2 linked regions of the Saccharophagus degradans 2-40 genome follow. The main gene of each other region encodes a partner of the protein of the gene in region 2 in a complex. Links are inferred from orthologs where the notes say so. Each region holds a gene or a part of one and is shown on either strand. Other genes may lie near its edges.

Region 1 (4,024 bases), 1.3 Mb from region 2 along the record:
GTCAACGGTTTTCAAGACCGCCGCTTTCGACCACTCAGCCACCCCACCGGAAGAGGACGAAATTATACATGGGATAACGCTATGTACAAGTCGTAAAAGCAAAATTTATTTAAAGTTTAGAAATAAATTTTAAACTTGTTTGTAATCTAATCAGATAGCCTCTTTTTTGTATCATTTAAGAGGCTACCTAATCTTTTCTTTTATGCGTCGCTCGCTACTTCTTCTATATTGCGTTTTAAGCGCGGATCGTTCGCAGGGCGACTTAAATCGCGCGGGTTGCGCAAAATGTTAGCCGGTTGGGTTGTGTCTAGTGGTCGCGACATACGTATTTGGGTAACCACATTAGATACAAGCGTATTGGCAACAGGTTTAGGCGTCGCTCTTGGGTCGTTAGTTGCGCGAGAGTATTGCTTGCGCACTGCTTGAGCAGGAGCGAGCTCTTCTTTTGCTTCAGAGGCCTCTTCAGTAGCTTCAGCCACTGCAACTTCTGCAACCTCAGCGGTTTCGGCTGCAGCTACTGGCTCTGCAGTTTCAGCTTCGCTAGCGGTTTCTGCGGCAGTTTCTACAGGTGCTTCCTTCGCTGGTGCAGCTTCGGCACTAGGTGCTTCTACTTTGGTTTCAGCTACGGTTTCAGTTGTATCGCTCGCTTCAGCGGCTTGCGGCGCTTGGCTTGCTTTAGCTTTTTCGCTTGGCTCTGGCTTGGCTTCTGCAGCGGTAGCCGTAGCTTCCGGTTGCTTAGCTTCGCTGGGCGTTTCTGCTGTTATAGCTGCTTCTTGTGGCGCTCGTTCCTGTTTAGCCTGCTCTTTAGCTTCGCTTTTAGCCTGCTCTTTAGCTTCGCTTTTAGCCTGCTCTTTAGCTTCGCTTTTAGCTTGCTTAAGTTCAGCAGGGCTATTGGTCGCGAATGCTTTTTCTGCAGTGTCTATTGCTGAAGTCACTTCGGCAGCTAGTGCGGAATCATCTTTTGTTACTGATTCTTCGGCGGCTTGTGGAACTGGCTCGCGCTTGCGCTCACGACCACCACGGCCTCTGCGTCCATTCGGGCGACGGTTAGGGCCTTGCTCTTTAGGGGCGTTATTCTGCTCCTGAGGCTGGTTGTTGTTTTGTTGCTCGTCGTTGTTAGACTCTGGTGAATCGTTGCGATCCTGGTCGTTGCGACGGTTGTTGTTGCGTCTGCGGTTACCGCGCTTGCGGTTGCCGCGATCTGGCCTGTTATCGTCCGAGCTGGGGCCCTGGCCCTGTTGGCTTTGGTCAGACTTGGTGCGTGAGCTTAGGTTGTCGGTAATTTCGTCATCGCGATTCTTATTGCGATTATCGTTGCCGCGCCCGTTGCGATTTCTATTTCTGTTTCTGTTGTTTTGGCTATTGTTGCCACGACGACGCTGTTGCCCACGCGAGTTTTTACTGGTGTTCTTGCGCTTTTTGTCGTCCGTTTTAAATAGCTCTTTTAACTTTTTAAGTATTTTAGTTAATAGGCTGTCTGGTTTTGGAGCCTCTGGCGCAGGTTGCGCAGGGGGAATAGCCTGTACCGCTGGGCGTGGCAATTTAGCCAGTGCTGCAGCATCATCTTGGATTTTTTCTTCGTCTTCGCCTTGCGGCACTTCAATTTTGTAGCTTATTTCTGAAGAAACTACATCGTCATCGCGCAGGCGCTGTACGTCGAAGTGTGGCGTTGTCATCTTCTCGCTAGGGATAATAACAATACGTGTTTTTTGGCGTTCTTCTATGCCAGAAATCACTTTGCGCTTTTCGTTCAGCAGGTAGGTTGCTACGGCAACCGGCACAACTGCGCGAATTTCTGCGCTGCGCTCTTTTTGAGCCTCTTCTTCTACTAAGCGCAAAATAGAGAGCGCGATAGATTTGGTGCCGCGAATGGTGCCTTGACCGCTACAGCGAGGGCACACTTTAGATGTGGTTTCACCAAGAGAAGGGCGCAGGCGTTGGCGAGACATTTCCAGTAACCCAAAGCGAGAAATGCGGCCAACTTGTACGCGGGCGCGGTCCATTTCTAGGGCGTCGCGCATGCGGTTTTCAACTTCGCGCTGGTTGCGAACAGGCTGCATATCGATAAAGTCGATAACTACTAGGCCGCCCATGTCGCGCAAGCGCAATTGACGGGCAATTTCATCTGCTGCTTCTAGGTTAGTTTGTAGGGCTGTTTCTTCGATATCGCCGCCTTTGGTGGCGCGTGAAGAGTTAATATCGATACTGATAAGCGCTTCGGTAACGTCAATAACAATAGAGCCGCCAGAAGGTAGTTTCACTTCGCGCTCAAAAGCAGTTTCAATTTGCGATTCGATTTGAAAGCGGTTGAATAGGGGGAGAGGCTCTTCGTAAAGCTTCACTTTGCTGCGGTAGTTGGGCATTACTTGCTCAACAAATGCGGTGGCAAGGTTGTACGCATCTTGGTTATCTACAATTACTTCGCCTATGTCTGGGCGCAAGTAATCGCGAATAGCACGAATAATGACGTTACTTTCTTGGAATAGGAATTCCGGTGCAGTTTTTTCTTCGGCAGCGGTTTTAATGGATGCCCAAAGCTGAGCGAGGTAGTTCATATCCCACTGCAACTCTTCGGCTCTGCGGCCTACGCCAGCGGTGCGAACAATAATGCCCATGCCTGCTGGTACATCAATTTGACTCAATGCATCTTTAAGCTCTGTGCGATCGTCTCCGTCAATGCGACGTGAAATACCGCCTGCGCGTGGGTTATTGGGCATAAGTACTAGGTAGCGCCCAGCCAAGCTAATGAAGGTAGTAAGTGCCGCGCCTTTGTTGCCGCGCTCTTCTTTATCTACTTGAACAATAACTTCCATGCCTTCTTTAACCACATCTTGGATGCGGATGCGGCCGTCAATGTCTTTAGGCTGCTTGGCAAAGTATTCGCGAGAAATTTCTTTAAGGGGTAAAAAGCCGTGACGTTCAGAGCCGTAATCGACAAATGCGGCTTCTAAGGAGGGTTCAACGCGGGTGATTCGGCCTTTGTAAATATTGGCCTTTTTTTGCTCTCTAAGGCGGTTTTCTATGTCTAAATCGTAAAGCCATTGGCCATCGACTAAAGCTACGCGCAACTCTTCGGGCTGAGTTGCATTAATGAGCATTCTTTTCATGTAGTTGTGTTCTCAAATAGAGCACAGCATGAGCGCGAAAAGGTATAGCTATTTGGGGCAAGCAAGAAAGTGTAGAAACTTCACAGTATTTGCCAAAGCGACACAGGGGTCGTATTTGGGGTGCTACTCGTTAAACGTAGTAGTTTTACTGTGGGTGAGCGCATTGTAGACCTGCCAACTGACTATTTGGTTTATAAAGCCCGTGTTATATCTGGGGCCATGGTTTCTACATGCAATCAGCCAATAATTTCTGATAACAGCCGTTAAATATGGGTTATTTCACTTAATATGCTGGCATATTGGCGGCAAAGGCAGAGAAGTGAGGGGGCATAGCCCGTGGGCAGATCGGTATCGAGTCGCAAGAATAGGGCGCTCGAATTTTTAATATCAGATTTTTTTCGGCTTGTAGTCGTAAAAAATATCTATTCACAGATTGGTCTCTCGTATGGCACCAATCAAAAGTGTTTGTTAACCGTCTTGCATCCTGTGTCGCAGCACTATTAATAATTAATAACATCGTTATGCGTGCATACCCTGTATAAAACAATCAGGTATTTGCTGTGCATGGGCCGTTTTTGTTGCGGCCAATCGCTGCGAGCGTGTATCTAAGTCACTTGTGGGCTAATCGATATAGTCATAATCGATTGGCGGTGGGCCCCAGCGTTTTCGCGGTTTTTTCCGCTACAGTATATGCGCTGTGGGTTTCTCGCTTAACCCGTTCTGCTGTTACCGGCAACATAGCCTAAACAGTTATATCTATTTAGCGCGCAATTTGCGCTTCATGTTTTTATTCACTCAAGCCGAGGCTTGAGCACCTTCAAAATACGTTGTTTCCACTAGGAGCCCTGGGCGGGTGTAATATCCAATGTGCCTGGTTCAACTAGGGCAGGTCTGTTGCGTTGTTGATTGGAGCCATA
Region 2 (3,896 bases):
TCGTAACGAATACTTGTACCGTAAATAATGTTGCCGTACCTCGCTTTGGCTCCAACCTTTACAAACGCGCCACTGTAACCGGCAGTTGCGGCATAGGCTGGCCTTTCTACCGTAGCAAATGCATCTTCAACACTGTAATAATAACGGTGGTATTTTTCTGAGGCGTAAATTACGCCTACATCCGCCTTTGCGTCCCACTCACCGTAAAACTTTGGCCACTGATAGGTAAGTTTGGGGGCAAAGTTATAACCTATATACTCAACTTTAGACGTATCTATTGCCACCACACCGCGCAACGGCAGTCGAGCCGCCCAACCTGTGTGGAAATTTTTACCGGTTATGTTGATATTAAACGAAGGCCCAATTTGCGCTGCGCTCGCAAGCTCCGGCATACCGGCTCGTAAACGGTTATCGTGGCTATCGCCATTAAGCGCTAAATCTGCACTTAAATTAAATTCAAAACGATCGGAAGCGTATATTTCGCCCTCCACACCTTTGCGATCTATTTTAAGAAAATCACCGTGATACTTAACAAATGGAAAAGGTAAAAATTGTATTTGTGTTTCTTTCGAACCGCGGTAGTCGTGAATATATTGCCCACCGAGACCAATACCTAATTCCATTTCTCCATCAAACACTGCACTCGCATTGACTGCATAGCACAATGCCAACGCACCTATCCAATAACGCTTCACCTAGCTTGCCCTCAAATTCCAAACATAAAAAAACCCGCTTGCTTATTCATAACGAATCGCGCAGCGGGTTTTGTTAACAGGTTAAGGCGATTACTCTTCGCCTTCTCCTGCTGGAGCTTCTGCAGTTTCTGCTTCTGGAGCAGGCAGTAACTCTTTGATGGATAGCTTAATACGACCGCGCTGGTCAATATCCATACACTTCACTTCAATGTCTTGACCTTCTTTCAAGTAGTCAGAAACATTTTGTACTCGCTCGTGAGCGATTTGTGAAATGTGCACCAAACCATCTTTACCAGGCAAGAAGTTAACAAACGCACCGAAATCAACGATACGTACAACTTTACCTTGGTATACAGCACCAATCTCTGCTTCTGCAGTAATCTCTTCAATACGCGCGATAGCAGCTTGCATACCGTCACCATCGTCGGCGTAGATTTTGATTGTGCCGTTATCGTCGATATCGATAGATGCGCCAGTCTCTTCAGTAATAGAACGGATAGTTGCACCGCCTTTACCAATGATGTCACGAATCTTGTCTGGATCGATTTTCATGGTGTGGAATTGCGGCGCGTTCTCAGACAACTCTTTACGTGGAGAAGCGATAACACGGTTCATTTCCGCAAGAATGTGTAAACGCGCGTCCATGGCCTGCCCTAAAGCAATTTCCATGATCTCTTCAGTGATACCTTCAATTTTGATATCCATCTGTAGAGCGGTAACACCATCGGCAGTACCGGCAACTTTAAAGTCCATATCGCCTAGGTGATCTTCATCACCCAAAATGTCGGTAAGAACAGCAAAGCCGTTGTCTTCTTTAACCAAGCCCATTGCAATACCAGCAACAGGTGCTTTCAGAGGTACACCAGCATCCATCAACGCCAAGCTCGCACCACATACAGAGGCCATAGAGCTAGAACCGTTAGATTCAGTGATTTCACTTACTACACGCATGGTGTAAGGGAAATCTTCTTCTTTTGGTAAAACTGCGCCAATACCGCGACGTGCCAAACGGCCGTGACCAATTTCGCGACGACCTGTAGCCCCCATACGACCACACTCACCTACAGAGTAAGGAGGGAAGTTGTAGTGCAACATAAACGGATCTTTACGCTCGCCTTCTAATGCATCAATAATTTGTGCATCGCGGGCCGAACCTAAAGTAGAAACAACCAAAGCCTGAGTTTCACCACGGGTAAACAGTGCAGAACCATGAACCTTAGGTAAAACACCCACTTCTACGTGTAGTGGACGTACAGTCTTACTGTCGCGGCCATCGATACGCGGCTCGCCTGCAACAACACGTGAACGAACAATTTGCTTTTCGATTTTAGCAAACAGGCCTTTAACTTCATCTGCAGATACGCCAGATTCTTCGGTAGCCAATTCAGCAACCGCTTGATTGCGCAACTCAGACAAACGATCGTAACGCTTTTGCTTGTCGGTAATGCGGTAAGCAACACCTACAGAATCCGCAAAACCGTGCTCAACTTTAGCCTTTAGCTCTGCATTAACTTCTTCTGGCTTCCAATCCCAAACAGGTTTGGCGGCGTCTTTGGCAAGTTCAGCTACAGCTTGCACAACAGCTTGCATTTCTTGGTGAGCGTATAGCACTGCACCTAGCATAATATCTTCTGGCAGCTCTTTAGCTTCAGATTCAACCATAAGCACTGCATCGGCAGTACCCGCTACAACCATGTCTAGCTCAGACGTTTTTAAAGTTGAGTAAGTTGGGTTTAATAAGTAGCCCGACTCTTGCGTATAACCTACACGCGCGGCACCAATTGGGCCGTTAAATGGAATACCAGAAATAGCGAGAGCAGCAGAGGTACCTATCATGGCAACAATATCTGGATCAACGTCTTTCTCTGCAGAAATAACAGTACAAACTACCTGCACTTCATTTAGAAAACCGTTTGGAAACAATGGTCTAATCGGACGGTCGATTAAACGAGACGTTAAAGTCTCTTTCTCTGAAGGGCGCGCTTCGCGCTTGAAAAAACCACCGGGGATTTTACCCGCAGCATATGCTTTTTCTTGATAATGAACAGACAGCGGGAAGAAATCTTGCCCTGGCTTGGCTTCTTTAGAACCTGTAACAGCAACTAATACTGAAGTTTGGCCCATTGAAGCTAATACTGCACCAGAAGCCTGACGCGCAATGCGACCTGTTTCTAAAGTTACAGTGTCATTACCATATTGAAATTTTTTAATTACCGGATTCACTTTTTTATCCTTTTGACTTGGAGTGCCCCATTGCACTCTTTTTACCTTTTATTACCAATACATACTAATACGGGTAGCCGCTACAAAGCCTGTGGCAACGCAAATAGCTACCCTCTCCATTCCAGCAACAATTCTTCATACTGAAACCGAGCTATCACACCCACGTTTTTGGGGAATTCCAAAAACCTAGGAGCAAAAGACGAAAATGCCCGCAACTAGGCGGGCACTTTGTAGCTTAGCGGCGTAGACCCAAGCGTTGGATCAAGCTCGCATAGCGTTCAACATTTTTGCCTTTCAAGTAATCCAGCAACTTACGACGCTGGTTTACCATACGAATCAAACCACGGCGAGAATGGTGATCTTGCTTGTGATCTGAAAAGTGACCTTGCAACTTGTTGATATTAGCAGTGAGAAGAGCAACCTGAACTTCAGGAGAACCAGTATCGGTCTCAGCAGTTTGATATTCCTTCACAATGGCAGATTTTTCAGCAGCACTTAGTGCCATAACAATAACCTCTATTTACAGTTAATATGCGAAACCGCAGCTAGCTGCAGCATAATGTGGCCTGTCCGCGCATATTTACAGACAGGTTAGCGGAGAGCTGAACTCTCCTACCTTTTGCCTTAGCTCTACGAGCTAAAGCAAAAAATTCTTTAAAATCAATAGCGTACTACGATTGACTCACTAAGCGCTTGGGCGCCACGGTGCCTTCATCGGTGATTTCCGCCACTCCATAGAACTTTCCGCTGGAGTCAAAGACGCGCACTTTATCACCTTCATCCCCTAAGCGATAGACCCGAGAGTCCATAACCGCCTGCCCTCTAGAGAAGTAGAACGCACTATTGTCGTCTAATTCCAAACTTGGGAAATCCGCAACCGCTATATCAGTTGGCAATAAGTGATGATCGAGCACTTCAGCAAGCCTTTCGCCGCGCTCTTGCTCTAGTTCTTCAATAGTTATCGACTGGTCGATAGTA

The links. The genes of interacting proteins can lie anywhere in the genome.
Region 1: the proteins of pnp (region 2) and rne are in contact, whole or in part, in a cryo-EM structure (PDB 9QH0), measured with the Escherichia coli proteins. The link is inferred for Saccharophagus degradans 2-40 from one-to-one orthologs.

Annotation. Positions count from the first base shown.
Region 1 is NC_007912.1:2,080,550-2,084,573, forward strand. What follows is about bases 1-3,428. They hold rne (ribonuclease E), read right to left. Parts: upstream 3,108-3,428; coding sequence 201-3,107; downstream 1-200. UniProt on the Escherichia coli protein: Endoribonuclease that plays a central role in RNA processing and decay. Required for the maturation of 5S and 16S rRNAs and the majority of tRNAs. Also involved in the degradation of most mRNAs.
Region 2 is NC_007912.1:3,429,439-3,433,334, forward strand. Bases 353-3,260 are described here. They hold pnp (polyribonucleotide nucleotidyltransferase), read right to left. Parts: upstream 2,919-3,260; coding sequence 786-2,918; downstream 353-785. Other genes in these bases: SDE_RS14140 (MipA/OmpV family protein), read right to left, coding at 353-695; rpsO (30S ribosomal protein S15), read right to left, coding at 3,154-3,260. In the rest of the region: more of SDE_RS14140, read right to left, coding at 1-352; more of rpsO, read right to left, coding at 3,261-3,423; tRNA pseudouridine(55) synthase TruB, read right to left, coding at 3,590-3,896. UniProt on the Escherichia coli protein: Involved in mRNA degradation. Catalyzes the phosphorolysis of single-stranded polyribonucleotides processively in the 3'- to 5'-direction. Also involved, along with RNase II, in tRNA processing.